One region of the Mangrovimonas futianensis genome, then DNA from elsewhere that is predicted to be linked to it. Evidence: riboswitches for the same ligand, from Rfam matches in the RefSeq annotation. Region 1 holds a riboswitch; the other holds the start of a gene.
What was found. A riboswitch is a leader RNA that binds a small molecule or an ion and turns the genes downstream of it on or off. The one in region 1 is predicted to bind S-adenosylmethionine.

Region 1 (8,011 bases):
AATAGCTCCAACTGGAGCCGATGAGAAAAGGAAGGTGTGATCAAATTCTACAGCTATAGCTTTCAATACTTTGATGGCTTGATCGGTCACTTCGGGACCAATGCCATCTCCTGATAAAACAGCAATATTCAGTTTCATGAGTGTTTTTTGTTCGTTGTTGTTTTGGACGTTTCCCTTCGGGTCGCGTTTTTCGTTATATCTTTTGTTTCATGTTCTCGCTTTGCTCGACATCAACAAAAGGATGCCACTGCAACCGCTAACGCAAAAAGCCACCTAAAGGGCGGCCTCAAATTGTTCTATTTCTTTCTTTTTGCTCAGTAAATAATCAATGTCATCATAACCATTGATCATACAGGTCTTTTTGTATGGGTCAATATCAAAAGATTCCTTCAAATCTGTATGCGCCACAAATATGGTCTGGTTTTCTAAATTTACAGTGATCTGAGTGTCAGGTTTTGCTTGGATTAAATCTAAAACCTGCTTTAAAAATGGTGGTGATACCTGTACGGGTAGCAAACCATTGTTTAAGGCATTTCCTTTAAAAATGTCTGCAAAAAAACTGGAAACAATCACTTTAAAGCCGTATCCAACCAAGGCCCAAGCAGCATGTTCCCTGCTAGATCCACAACCAAAATTGTCCCCTGCAACTAAAATACTTCCAGAAAACTTAGGGTCGTTGAGTACAAAATCTTTGTTAGGGTTTCCTTCTTTATCAAAACGCCAATCCCGAAAGGCATTATCGCCAAATCCTTGTTTGTCCGTGGCTTTTAGAAAGCGGGCAGGGATGATTTGATCGGTATCAATATTTTCGATATCTAATGGGATGGCTGTACTATGTAATGTGGTGAATTTTTCCATTTAAATCAATTCTTCTTCATAACTGTGTTCCAATAATTTGGTAACATCTACAATTTTACCTGCTACAGCGGTCGCCGCCGCTACTAAGGGACTTGCTAAAATGGTTCTTGCGCCTTGTCCCTGTCTTCCTTCAAAATTTCTATTCGAAGTTGATACACAGTATTCTCCCTGCGGTATTTTATCATCATTCATGGCAAGACAGGCAGAACATCCAGGTTGTCGCAATTCAAATCCAGCGGCTTCAAAAATGTCTTTCAGTCCTTCAGCTTCAATTTGGGATTCTACTTGCTTACTTCCTGGTACCAACCAGGCTGTTACATTATCAGCTTTTTGTTTTCCTTTTATAAACTGGGCTGCAACTCTAAAATCTTCAATTCTGGAATTGGTACAACTGCCTATAAATACATAATTGATAGGTTTGTTCAGCATATATTCACCTTTTTTGAAATCCATGTATTGCAAGGATTTTTCAAAAGAGGCATCGTTTAATTCTGGTATACGGGCATTGATTTTAATTCCCATTCCAGGATTGGTTCCATAGGTAACCATAGGTTCTATATCAGCTGCATCAAAGGTGTATTCTTTGTCAAAAACGGCATCCTCATCTGACGGTAGGGTTTTCCAATAGGCTACTTTTTTATCAAATTCATCACCTTTTGGAGCAAATTCCCTTCCTTTTACATAATCAAAAGTGGTTTGGTCTGGTGCAATCATACCGCCTCGAGCACCCATTTCAATACTCATGTTACAGACGGTCATTCTTCCTTCCATGCTCATGTCTTCAAAAACATCGCCTGCATATTCACAGAAGTATCCAGTTCCTGCATTGGTTCCTATTTTGGAAATAATATACAGAATGACATCCTTAGGAAGAACGCCATTTTTTAGTTTCCCATTAACGCTCACTCTCAAACTTTTCGGTTTAGTCAAAAGCAAACATTGGCTTGCAAAAACTTGAGCTACCTGGCTTGTTCCAATTCCAAAGGCAATACTTCCAAAGGCACCATGTGTGGAAGTGTGACTATCTCCACAAACCATGGTCATTCCAGGTTGGGTAATCCCAAGTTCAGGTGCCATCACATGAACAATTCCATTATATGGATGGCCAAGACCGTATAAAGTGATACCGTTTTTCTCACAATTTTCAGCCAGTTGTTTTAACTGGTTTCTTGACAGTTCATCCCTAACTGGTAAATGTTGATTTACTGTTGGGGTATTATGGTCTGCAGTAGCAACAATTTGATCTGGTCTAAAAATGGGAATGTTTCGTTCCTCAAGTTCCTTAAAGGCTTGCGGACTAGTAACTTCGTGAATTAAATGTTTGTCTATATATAATACCTGAGGTCCGTTATCAATGGAGTCGACAACGTGAGCATCCCATACTTTATCGAATAAGGTCTTTCCCATACTAGGCTGAAATTATTTGTCTATAAATGGCACTGCTCTCAATTATTTGATGGATGTCATCATCACAAACTTCTTTTTTCTTATCGGCATAATTTAAGAATGAAGCATAAATTTCATCCAATTGAAGCTTGGTAAGTTCATAACCTATGTTCTTGGCACGGTAAGCCAAAGCAGCTCTTCCGCTTCTAGCTGTCAGGACTATGGCTGATTCTGTTACACCTACATCCCTAGGGTCAATAATCTCATAAGTTTCACGATTTTTAATGACGCCATCTTGATGGATTCCCGAGCTATGAGCAAAGGCATTGCTACCTACAATAGCTTTATTGGGTTGCGTGTAAACACCCATTTGTTCCTGAACCAGTTGGCTGATTCCGTATAATTCTTTAGTGCGTATTCCAGTGTCTAAATTAAGATAAGGATGTTGTTTCAATATCATGACTACTTCTTCCAAAGCTGTGTTTCCAGCTCTTTCACCCACACCATTAATGGTACATTCAATTTGACGTGCCCCATTAATAACTCCTTCAATGGAATTGGCTGTGGCCAATCCAAGATCGTTATGGCAATGACAAGATAAAATGGCTTTTTCTATGCCCTTGACATTCTCTCTTAAATATTTGATTTTGGCTCCGTATTCACTTGGTAAGCAATATCCTGTAGTATCTGGGATATTTAAAACGGTGGCTCCTGCTTCAATAGCTTTTTCACATACCCGTGCTAAAAACTCATTATCTGTTCTACCGGCATCTTCAGCATAAAATTCGACGTCTTCTACAAAGGATTTGGCATAGGCCACTGCTTTGAATGCGCGTTCAATAACAGCTTCTCGAGTGGAGTTAAACTTGAATTTAATATGCGAATCAGAAGTGCCAATACCTGTATGGATTCTTGGTTTGGCAGCAGATTTCAAAGCTTCAGCTGCTACCTTAATATCGTTTTCAACTGCTCGTGTGAGTCCACAAACGGTGGCATTTTTTACAATTTTTCCAATGGCTTGTACCGCATCAAAATCTCCCGGACTTGAAACAGGAAACCCTGCCTCAATCACATCTACACCCAAAAAGTCCAAACGTTCAGCAATAATAAGTTTTTGTTCTTTGTTTAATTTGCATCCCGGAACTTGTTCTCCATCTCTTAATGTGGTGTCAAAAATTTGTACTTTCTCTTTAGACATTTAAAAAATAAATTTTTGTATTGTTATACGAATTTATAATTTGGATTAAGAAATGGTTATGAAAGGGCAGGAGTCGTTACGATGTTCAAATGAAAAAAAATATAATAAACAGCTTAAAATCAATAATTTAAAATCTTAATTATTTGATGGTTAAAGATCAAAAAGATAATTTGTTTTCACTGGTTAAGTCGATGACAAAATCAGAAAAAAGACAGTTCAAATTGTATGTTGGTCGGCTTGGAGTAAATGAAGATTCCAAATTTTTGAATTTGTTCAATATTTTGGATAAGCTATCCGTGTATGATGAAGATGCTATTTTGAAAAATGGCGATATCAAGAAGCAGCAATTGGCCAATGTGAAATCGCACCTCTATAAGCAGATTTTGATCAGTCTTAGGTTGAATCCTTCTCATCAAAATGTACGTTCTCAATTGCGAGAACAACTGGATTTTGCCTCGATTCTTTATCATAAAGGACTATATAAGCAAGCTTTAAAGATTTTGGATAAATCAAAAGAAATAGCGATTCAAAATGAGGAAAAGAATTTGGCATTTGAGGTGGTAGAGCTGGAAAAGGTTATAGAGGCTCAATATATTACAAGGAGTATAAGCGGGCGGGCGGATGAGCTAACTATTCAGGCTAAAAAGTTAAGTCAAGCGAATGTGATTACGAGTAAGTTATCCAATTTGTCACTTCAGCTCTATGGTTTGTTCCTCAAATTTGGATATGCCAAAAATGAAAAGGACGCCCAAGAAATTCATGACTATTTTAATGCGCGTTTGCCTAAATATGATTTGGAAGACTTAGGGTTTAGGGAAAAATTATGGCTTTACAGGTCGTATTTTTGGTACAGTTTCCTGTTACAGGATTTCTTAAACTGCTTTAAATATGCCTTAAAATGGGTGAAGTTATATGACCAAAATCCGAGTATGGTCAATTTGAATCCAGTGTTTTTTGCTAAGGGGCAAAACTATTTGTTGGAGTCCCTATTTTATATCAACAACAAAGAAAAATTCAAATATCATCTGGATAAATTTGAAGCGTTAGTTACCAATAAAAGTTTTACCATCGATGAAAATGTAGATGCTTTAACTTTTTTATATCTCAATATACATCGCGTAAACTATTATTTTTTTGATGGGAGTTTTAAAGATGGCTTACATCTAATCCCCAAAATTGAAGCCGAATTGGTCAAATACACGGACCGGATTGATGAACATCACCGAATGATTTTCAACTACAAATTTGCTAGTATGCATTTTGGTGCTGAAAATTACAAGGAATGTATTCGGTACTTGAATAAAATTATTACCACCAAATCCATAGCGATGAGAGAAGATTTGCAATGTTTTGCTAGGGTTTTGAATGTGGTTGCACATTATGAGGGCGGGTATGATTACCACATCGAGGCTTTATTGCGGGATACTTATAAATTTCTCATCAAGATTGATGATATGTATGAAGTGCAAAAAGAGATGATCAAGTTTATTAGAGGTTTGCAGGATATTTATCCCCAAGATATTAAAAAGGCCTTTATTGAGCTACACAAAAGACTGAAGGTGTATGAAAATCATCCTTATGAACGTCGTGCCTTTTTGTATTTGGATATTATTTCCTGGTTGGAAAGTAATATTCAAAATCGACCGGTTTCTGAAATTATTAGAGAGAAATACTACGAGCATTTTGGAACATCCTAAGTTAAATAATTTAGAAAAAGCCGAATTTATTTGGATATTAAATTTTTCTGATTGAATATTTGCAGCATCAAAGTTCAATAACTTAATGTTTCGTTATCAAGAAAGGTGGAGGGAATAGACCCTGTGAAACCTTAGCAACCCTTTGACCTCAAAGAAGGTGCTAAATTCTACTCAAATGCTTGGGCATTTGTATGGCAGATAACTAGGTGGATTACTTCCCTATTTATACTTTTCTTTTTAACATATTAATAATTTGTGCAATCGCATTTGCATGTTTTTTTGTGAAAAGAAATGAAAGATTTACAGTATATTAATCTAGAACAAGTTGTTTTGGAAAGTGGTAAAAAGACAGATATTAAATTGTCTTTCCAAACGTTTGGACCACCACTTAATCAGGCACCCATTGTTCTGGTAAACCATGCACTCACCGGTAACAGTAATGTGGCAGGAGATTCAGGTTGGTGGCGTGATTTAATTGGTGACGGTAAGGTTATAGACACCAAAGTTTACACCATTTTGGCCTTTAACATTCCTGGGAATGGCTATGACGGATTTGTCATAGAAAACTATAAGGATTTTGTAGCTCGAGATATTGCCAAAATATTTTTATTGGGACTCGAAGAGTTACAAGTAAAGAATCTTTATGCCTTGATAGGAGGGTCCCTAGGGGGTGGAATTGCATGGGAAATGGCCTTTTTGTCTCCTAAATTGGCGCAACATTTAATACCTGTCGCTACCGATTGGAAATCGACAGATTGGCTCATTGCCAATTGTCAAATTCAAGAACAGTTTTTGGTTAATTCAAACAATCCTGTTCATGATGCCCGTATGCATGCGATGTTGTGTTACCGAACGCCACAGTCTTTCAAAGAACGATTTCAAAGAAGTATTAATGATGAATTAGAAATATTCAACGTAGAAAGTTGGTTGCTGCACCATGGTGAAAAACTTCAGGAGCGCTTTCAGTTATCGGCTTACAAGTTGATGAACCAATTGCTGAAAACTATCGATGTCACTAAGGGGCGAGGTGATAATGTTCAAGTTCTTGAAACCATTAAATCAACCATTTCCATCGTAGGTGTAGATTCTGATTTGTTTTTTACGGCTGAGGAAAATAGAGAAACTCAAAGACAATTGGCGCAAACGCATCCCAATGTAACTTATAGTGAAATACACTCGTCTCATGGTCATGATGCCTTTTTGATAGAATTCAATCAATTGGAAAAAATCATTGAACCTATTTTCAATTCCGAATCCAAAAATAAGCGATTGAAGGTGTTGAAGTTTGGCGGTAAATCCTTGTCAAATGGCGAAGGTTTAAATCGTGTTCTTTCTATTATTGAAAGTAAAGTGTCTGATGGTGACAGAATAGCGGTGGTGGCTTCAGCCAGAGGAAAAGCGACTGATCAATTGGAAGCCTTGTTAGAAAAGGCAGCTAAAAAAGGGGACTTTGAAGCAGATTTTGAAAGTTTTAAACTCTATCAGTTAGAGCCTTTACCAGGTATTGATTTATCTCAGCAATTCCAAGAGCTGCACAATATTTTGGAAGGAGTCAAATTGCTGGGTGATTATAGTGATAGAATTAAAGCACATGTTTTGGCCTTTGGTGAATTATTATCTGTAAATCTTTTAGCCGAAACACTAAGGTCTAATGGTTTCAATGCACTAGCGGTCGACTCCAGAAAATTGCTTTTAACAGATTCAGATTATTTAAACGCCCAACCCAAGGAGAAAGCTTCCAAAGAGCATGTAGTCTCATTTTTTAAATCATTACCTGTAAATACGCTGCCTATAGTGACTGGGTTTATTGGTTCAGATGCTGAAGGAGAAACGACACTATTAGGTAGAAATGGAAGTAATTATTCAGCTTCTTTGTTAGCGAATTATTTGGATGCCGAAGAATTACAAAACTTTACCCATGTCAATGGAATCTATACGGCTAATCCTGATTTGGTGGAAGATGCCCAAAAAATAAGAGAGCTTTCCTTTAATGAGGCTAATGAATTAGCCAATTTTGGAGCGAGTGTACTACATGCCAAAACGATTATCCCTTTGGTAGAAAAGAATATCAGCCTTCGTATTTTGAATACGTTTAATCCAGAAGATGAAGGAACCTTAATTTCTGCTAAACCGAATAGTAAAAATGTCACATCCCTATCAGTTTTAGAAGATGTAGCACTGGTAAATTTGGAAGGAAGAGGCCTTTTGGGTAAAGTAGGAGTGGATGCCAGAATTTTTAAAGCGCTCAGTAACTATGGAATTAGTGTGAGTATTGTTTCCCAAGGGTCTTCAGAAAGAGGCATAGGGTTGGTTATCCAATCAAGTAAAGCGGCTCAGGCCGTAATAGCTTTGGAACAGGAGTTTGAAAGAGATTTTTATTCCCAAGATGTGAATAGAATAGGAGTCGTAGATGATGTGGCTGTTATTTCAATCATTGGGATTGAACTTAGTTCGTTCCATAAACCGTTTAATGCCTTGATTAAAAACCAAATTACACCTTTGCTTTTTAACAATACGGTGACGGGTAAAAATGTGAGCTTGGTCGTTCAGAAAAAAGAGCTTCACAAGGCCTTAAATGTGATCCATGGTGAGATATTTGGAGTTTCCAAAAAAGTGAACATTGCCATATTTGGGCATGGTTTGGTAGGGGGAACCTTAATAGACCAAATATTAAAAACCAAAACAGACATTGAAAATAGAAAGGGAATCAATCTGAATATTTTTGCCATCGGAAACTCCAAGAAAGTAGGCTTAAGCAAATATGGACTCACAGAAAATTGGAAAGAATCCGTACACCAAGGACTTGAAAATTATTCGGTTGAAGATGTAGTTGCTTATGCAAAAACCAATCATCTGGAAAATTTGATTGCTG
Region 2 (8,011 bases), on a different contig from region 1:
ATAACTCTTTCCAGAGCCCTGGGTATGCCAAAACACCCCAAGTTTTTGTGCTTCTTCCTTATCTAAAAGTCCTTTCTTAGCATTTTCCTGCATCGCTTTAAAATGGGAAATAGCCCTATTCACCCCGACAAATTGATGGTTCCTGGCTACCAACTTTGCAATAGAACCAACAGAGGTATCATAAAGGATAAAATTCTCAAACAAGTCTAACAGTCTGTTCTTCTCACAGGTACCTTTTAGCATGGTATCCAAGCTCACGATGCCCTCATCTTCTTCTGAAATACGCTTCCACTCATGGAAATGCTCAAACTTGGAACTGATGGAACCTATCTTGCTTTCAACACCATTACTTAATATCACAAAGGCATTACAATGGAACATTTTGGGTATGGTATTTTTATAGTCGCTTAAATTCTTCTCATAGGCAGCTCTTAGCTTCACATTGATGCCCTTAAGCTCTATAAATACCAACGGAATACCATTCACAAATCCTACAATGTCCGGACGTTTTCTACGTTTGGATTTGCCCTCTAACCATAATTGCTGTACAGCGATAAAGTTGTTGTTCTCAGGATTAGTAAAATCAAAGACCTTTAGCTTTTTATTGCGGATTATCTCTCCTTTTTGGTTTTTGTAAGTAACAGGAATACCGTCTTTTAAATACTGGTATTTTTCATAGTTTATCTCTGTTAGGTCTTTAGTGGAATCACTGATGGTGATAAGGTCATAAGCTAGGTCGTAGGCTTGGTCTGGCAGGTTTGGGTTTAGATTTTTAAGAGCCTGATAAAACTGAGACTTTAAAATAACATCGGCTTCACTATCTCGTCCCAGAGTGCCAGACTCTCCAAAAGACTCACCCTCATATACATTGGCAAGTTCCCAGCCCAATTCCTGGAATACCTCCATACAGGTTTGTTCTATTAGCTGGTCTTCTGAATAATCTTTGCTCATTTTGACTATCTGATATCTTATAGATTTTCTATGCTTTTAAAGAACTCAAGGTCAGCTTTATATGTTTCAACATCGTTAATATACCTCTGGTGCATTTTTCTAAGAGCACTTAATTGTATTTCACCTATTGAATCTACGGTAATTTCACCGTCTCTAATTTTTTGTTCGATACTTTCAATAACTTGAGCAGTTTCATTTACCTTCTCAATACTGGCTCTAATTGCGTCATTTAAACCTTTAAATTTTTCCATTATTTATATTTATTATTAAACTTCTATAGTTCTATTCATTAAACGGGGCAACAAGATATCTCTGGCTGCTTTTAGTTTTTGGTTTTGCTCTTCTAATAGCAACATCTGTTTTAGCATTGGGTAAACTATATCCCCAAATTTTTGAACTATCTCTTTAGGAGGAATAATAACATCCAAAGATTTAAAAGTGTCCTTATTAAATCCATCCTGGGCAGCACGCTGTGTCATACTAACAAGACTTTCTTGAAAGTAATATGATTTAACATACCATCTTATATATTCTAAATATGCTTTATCATAAGGAATTATTTTAGCTAATGCCACATTATATGCACCTTCTATTCCCCAACAAATTCTTCCTACTGAGGCACCATATCTTGCTATCATGACATCCACTTTATTACATTTTCTCAGTTTATTTGTATCCTTAACATAAGCGATGTATGTGTCAGTTTTGTAATCCCGAATTTGAACCATTCTAACATAACCCTCTTTTAATTCATCCGACCACTTAGATTTGGGGGGTTGGGAACCTCCCTTAATATCAAATAAATCAAAAGCGGTTTGTTCTTCCCACCCCTCAGGCAATCCTGTTTCCTCATTTATAGATGTGGTTTCATGACCAGGAAAACGCAGGTTTACAAACCACTCTTTATAAATGTTTTGTGCAGCCTGTTCCAGAAGCTTGATACGCTTAAGGTTGTTTTCTATTAAATCATCATAAGCACTTAAAATATCTGCAATGCGTTTTTGGGTCGAGATTGGTGGATAATCAATTTCAAGTTTCGCAAGCTCCTTCCCTCTTATGCCTGCCTGAACTCCCTGTTGAACCAAACTTTTTATGTTACAATAAGGTGTCTTAAAATAATAGAAATAAAAATCAGGATTACACAACTCACCGTTTAAACGTACTCTTATAATATGTGAATCATAAACAGTTAATTCATCAACTTCCTTCACGATTGAACATTTCCCTGCTCCAGACAAAACAATCGACTGTCTTGCAAAAAGTAAATCATTCTCTTCTATTGAATGAGTCATCTTTTCCTTATCAGTTAGCGGTACCAGAGCCATATCAGGATTTTTAATTCTATCATATGCAAAAAGTTCTCCCATATTAATAAACTTAAAACCTTTCCCTCTTATCCTGCTAGGTTTTGTTAATCCATTTCTGCTAGGAACTAAATATAATTCTTCAAATTTTAATCTGTCCCAACTCACAACCCTAGCTCTTCTAAATTGGTTTGTATCTGTTCAGCCAATCTGTTGGCTTCTTCATTTAAAACTTGTAACTCTTCTTTAATAATCCCCATCTCCGTCTCATAATCAAAATCCTCATCCAGCTGGTCTGCTACACCCACATAACGTCCTGGAGTTAAGCTGTAATCATTGGTTTCTATTTCAGCTCGAGATACTACTTTACACAGTCCTGCTACATCTACATACTCCCCATTAGGAAAATGGTTGGTGAGCCACTCTAAGGCTTTGGTTTTGCCTTCTTGGGTGTACTTGTCAACCAACTCCTTAAACAAGCTATTATCGCCTCTATACAAGTTTACAATGGCGTGTATGCTTTCCAGATTTTCCTCTGTAAAATCATGTATCCTGGAGGATACTTTTCTATAGATATTTCGTAAGTCCAGCATTAAAGTCTGGTCTTTTCTGTTTTCATCCTGTTCTTTAGCTCGGTCAAAAAACCAAAGAGTACAAGGCAATGATACCGTATAGAAAAACTTGTTGCCTATAGATACCATTACATCAACAGCTCCAGTTTCCAACAGCTGCTTACGTATTAGCTTCTCACTATGTCCCGCATCAGAAGCAGAGGATGCCATTACAAAACCTGCTCGTCCAGTCTCATTTAAATAGCTGTAGAAGTATTGTATCCATAAATAGTTGGCATTGTCATTATTGGGCAATCCAAATGGTAATCGTGGGTCGTTCTTAACGCTGTCTTTACTTTTATCCACTCCATCCACATTGAACGGAGGATTAGCCATGACAAAGTCGCATTTGCCTACCAGTTCGTGTTTGTCCTCATAAAAGGAGTTTCCTTGTACAATATCACCATCTAGCCCATGCACTGCCATGTTCATCTTTGCCAGTTTGGTGTTGGTATCCGTTTTTTCCTGTCCGTAGAATGTTACCTTACTAGCAGCTTCAAATCCTTCCTCTTCAACAAAATGGGCAGTCTGTACAAACATACCTGCACTACCTACAGCTGGGTCTAGCACAGTGCCATGGTTAGGCTCTATAATATTAACTATGGTCTTTACCAATGATGGAGGCGTGAAGAACTCGCCACCTTCCTGGGCACCACTCTGGGCGAACTTGTTTAGGAAATATTCGTATATCTGCCCAAAAGCATCTCCTGACATATCATCAAGAGCTTCGTCATTAAATATGCGTATAAGGCGTTGTAATAAGTCTTTTTCAAATAGGTTATAGGTTTTAGGTAACACCCCTATTAAATCCTCATACTCGCTTTCAATGTTACGCATTGCCTCATTGATATACTCACCTAAGTCTTCGCTATCAGGAAGGTCTTTTATAGTATCCCATCTGGCATCCTCGGGAAGGAAAATGGCTTTGGCGTTTAGGAAGTCATTTTTGGTAATAGGTCTCACCCCTCTGGTAGGATGAACGGGTAAGGTTTTTTCTATCTCGTCTTTTGCCTTGATGAATCGGCTATGGGCATGTCTTAAAAAAATAAGTCCCAATACTGGGAAGGAATATTCGGTAGCTGTAAGCTTACTGTTGGCTCTTAAATCGTCTGCCGCTTTCCATAATCGGTCTTCAAGAGCTTTAAGTTGTTCTGCACTCATTAATTTAGGTTAGTCTTTTTTTATCGTTACGGGCTAATTTACAAAATTGAGAAGGAAAAAAACTATGGTTTTCCTCATGAATTATCGGTTAAAATGAAGCTGTTAATTTTCTACTTTTTAAGACCCGAAACCCCAAACTAGAAGAAAATGACCAAAAATTAAGCTTTTGTGATGTCTTTTTTAGGGTGAAAATCATCCTGTTTTTTACTCAAATGTTAAAAGGATTAGCTAATTCACCTTAAACATAAATAAGCTAATGTAAAGTAGTTATTAAAGAGCTGTTTTTCAGCTAGTTACGCACTTTAATAATTTCAAAATTAGATAATTTAAACCACTGATAATCAATATGTTAAAATTCTTCCATTTGCAAAAATAAACTTCAATATTGCAACTAGAAATCACAGACGTCTTTAGAATTTCAGCAATAACATTTAGGAAAAATTCCAATAACAATTTAAACCTCTTAAACCAATATAACAATGGAAAGAATATTATTTGAAGGCTCTTCTCCAGAAGAGTTCATAGCGAAGCTTTGCCTCAAATTTAATGAGATTATAAGCAACATAGTAGACAACCGTATTCAAGAACCCGAAAAGCTTCTAACAAGGGAAGAAACCGCCAAATTTCTAAAGGTGTCCCTACCTACTCTTAACAACTGGACTAAGGCAGGCGTACTAACCCCTAGATATTTAGGCAGAAGGGTATATTACAAAAAATCTGAAATCATTAACAACTTAAAAAACGATTAGTCATGATAGACAATATAAAGTTCAAAATATCTACCATAGACAAATTGAGGTTTGAGGAAAGTATCGAAAAAAATGAACTCATAAGTTTACGGTCAACTTTTGACAGACAAACAGGAGAAGCAAATGACTACCCAAAGGTTGGCCGACTCCAAAATATGGAAATTAGGATTACCAAAAAGGCCGCGATTGTAAAAGGAAGTATTCATAAGTACTACAATTTAATGAAGGGTTTAGGGAATCAAAACTACAATGACTTTAGTTTTAAACAGTTCAAGCTTGCAATAGATGACCTTTGCGAAAAGTTACAACTAGACAAAAAGGAAACTAAAATCACCAACTTGGAATTCGGGTTTAATATTACAGTAAGTAAAAACCCAAAGCTTTTATTAGATGAGCATATACTCATGTTTGACCTAAAAGACCACAACCGAAAACATAACTATAAAGGAAATGGGAGTTATAAAGAATTCGAAAGAACCGATTATAAAATTAAAATCTATGACAAGGGAAAACAATATTCAATTTTAGATAGAAATCTATTACGAGTTGAACTGAAAATAATAGCCTCAAGATACTTAAATAGATTAGGGATTATTAATCTAAATCAGTTAGGGAATTACGCTTTTAAAAGCTTGTTTGAAGCGTTTTTAACCCACTTAAATAAGTTAACGATTGTAGATTCACTTAAGGCTCCAGAGGATATTAGGATTGACCAAAGGATTTTGTTCGATTATTGCATTAACCCAAACCATTGGAGCCGCATTGGAACCCAAGAGAAGAAAGAAACCCTTAGGGAATTAAAAAAACTTATAAAGAAGTATCATCTAAATAAAACTCATTGTGTTTTAAGAGATGATATAATAACCAAATATCTTTTTTTAATGGATATAAAATCCTAACAATATACTGGTTTGTATTATAATGTCAACTATAAGACATATTACAACAAAGTAATTTAAAATCGTATTGCATCAGGAACGCTAGTAGCGTACCAACCGAGTTTAAGCAAACCACGGTGGTTTAGAATGCGGACTTTGTCAAAAAAAATGCCAATTATCCTTTTAGAATTCCTGATGCTCTTTACTTAGAGCTAATTCCAATAAACCCTTTCATATTAAAACCTAACCATATAACCTTATAATTTGGGTTGACCAGCGAATAATATCACGCCAACGTAACATGTATTGCAAATTCACAACAATTACAACATATAAACTCTCAATTAATACATTTACTAAGAATTTAGATTCTGTTTTTATAAAAAATGTTATAAATATTTGCAAACGAAGGATATATAATTAAACATTCCCCTAATAAGTTCTTTTTTCTATCATCCTCCTTGTTCAATTATTGCGGTTATACATCTTAAGTTAGCTTTAGTGCTTTTCATAGGACACGTTGTTGGCAGATCGTTTTTTACTTTTATCATATCCGTTATAAGTTTATTAAGTACATTAGAATGAAATTTAGAAATAGTATGAAATCTTATGAATGATGACATTCCAATATTAACAGTTTCTACTACTGAAAAAAATCCAAGTGGTTGGGGATTTCAAGCTAAGAAAAAGAAAGTATATGTGCTTGAAGATATTTACACTCCTTTAAATCCATTTAACAAATATTTTAAAAAAGAAAAAACAATACAATGGGTGTTAGAAAATGACCCATTAGAATTGCAAAATTTTTTATACCGAAATTCCGCTAACGCAACAGCAAATGATGCAATGAAAAAGTTAATTTATCCCTGGCATAAAGAACGACGAGAATTTGAGGATGATGAAGTTGCATTTATTTTATGGAAAGGAAATCATTTTCCAAAAAACGACATAATAATTAAATGGGATGATTTGGCTAAAGTCGAAATTAATTTAAATCAACGAAAAACTACCTTATGGCAACATATTAATATTTACGGTAATTCTAATAGGCTAATTTCTTTACATAAATTAAATCAAGCTCATTTATCAAAAAAGCTCTTAATGTTGATTGAGTGCGAAACAGTTGATGATAGAATCAATTTACTCAGAAGTTTTAAGTAAAATCAAGAACCATTGATTGATTCTGTAACCTTAAATTTTCAGCCCGTTCCAAAATGTTTGCCAACGGTTCGTGTAAGGATAGTTACGTGATTAAGCAACTAGCTTAACAAAAATGGAACGAACCAGAGGAAAATCCGCGAGGATTTTCAGAAGTGGGCGAGAACAAGCAATTACGAATAGCCATTGTTAGCAAACATTTTTCTTAACTTTATCCATCAACCTTTCTGTTATAATATCGGATATAGTTTCATAGTCCATTGAATTTTCAATTTTCAATTCTGTTTTCTTTTCTTTCTTTATTAGAGTTTCTTTCGCAGTTAACTCTTTCTTTAATTTCGTAAGCATTGTTTTAATTGTTAAAATAGTTAGCCATAAAATGTTTGTTCAAACTTTCTTCAAAGTAATGTTTTCTTTTTTTCCAAATAAAGCCGTCTCCCTTACTTATGATGGCAACATCAATTGGTCCACCTACACTTTCTTCAGTTGAGGAAATTCTTCTTTTTAAGTACGTTAAATAAATCAAACTTTCCGCCATTTCAGCCAAGTCTTCTTTAGAGAGTATCGCAACTGTGTCAAGAGTTGGCGAAACTTGTTTTTCTCTTTTTAACTGATTTAATTGTTTTTCAAATTCGGTTGTAAGAATTGACAAGTCGAAACCATTAATTTTTTGAGCTAATTCGTCATTCTCCCCATTTAATATACCTACGATTATATTTGTGTAGTCCGCGAGCAGTTTTTTGAATACAGTAATGTAAGTGTAGTCAATTTCTGGGTCAATACCTTTTATAAACATATTTATAACATCAGTTTGTGCATAAGGCATTATTGCTCCGTTATTGTTATCGGAAATTTCACAGCTGTCAAAATCGTAATATCGTAATCGGTTATCAAGGGCTTCTGCGATTTGAATTGAGACCATTGAAGGATAAATTTCCTTTTCTCCATAACCACCAAAAACAATACCTGTTGTAATTCCGATAAAGTTTGTTGTTTTTAAATGGTTATAATATAATTCTACAATTGCATTAAAAATATCATCATTGATTTCAATTCCGTCAAATATTGTATCGGTTACTTCTTTAATGCCTTCCTCTGCATACTCTTTAAAGTTCTCTAAGGAATAATCAGCAAAATCATTTAGAATGTTCGTAGCTCCATTATATGAATCGATATTATTTTGTAAATCCTCTAAAATG

Region 2: another riboswitch for S-adenosylmethionine. It lies ahead of LOK78_RS02005 (hypothetical protein); the one in region 1 lies ahead of thrA (bifunctional aspartate kinase/homoserine dehydrogenase I).

The regions. Positions count from the first base shown of each region.
Region 1 is NZ_JAJJNF010000007.1:187,931-195,941, reverse strand. It holds gene leuB (3-isopropylmalate dehydrogenase) at 1-138, opposite strand, end outside; gene leuD (3-isopropylmalate dehydratase small subunit) at 274-858, opposite strand; gene leuC (3-isopropylmalate dehydratase large subunit) at 859-2,265, opposite strand; gene LOK78_RS13110 (2-isopropylmalate synthase) at 2,267-3,442, opposite strand; gene LOK78_RS13105 (hypothetical protein) at 3,589-5,139, shown strand; SAM riboswitch class I at 5,230-5,344, shown strand; gene thrA (bifunctional aspartate kinase/homoserine dehydrogenase I) at 5,431-8,011, shown strand, end outside.
Region 2 is NZ_JAJJNF010000001.1:448,730-456,740, forward strand. It holds gene LOK78_RS01975 (type I restriction endonuclease subunit R) at 1-951, opposite strand, end outside; gene LOK78_RS01980 (hypothetical protein) at 969-1,202, opposite strand; gene LOK78_RS01985 (restriction endonuclease subunit S) at 1,218-2,423, opposite strand; gene LOK78_RS01990 (class I SAM-dependent DNA methyltransferase) at 2,420-4,027, opposite strand; gene LOK78_RS01995 (helix-turn-helix domain-containing protein) at 4,507-4,776, shown strand; gene LOK78_RS02000 (hypothetical protein) at 4,779-5,675, shown strand; SAM-I-IV-variant riboswitch at 5,740-5,831, shown strand; gene LOK78_RS02005 (hypothetical protein) at 6,264-6,815, shown strand; gene LOK78_RS02010 (hypothetical protein) at 7,165-8,011, opposite strand, start outside.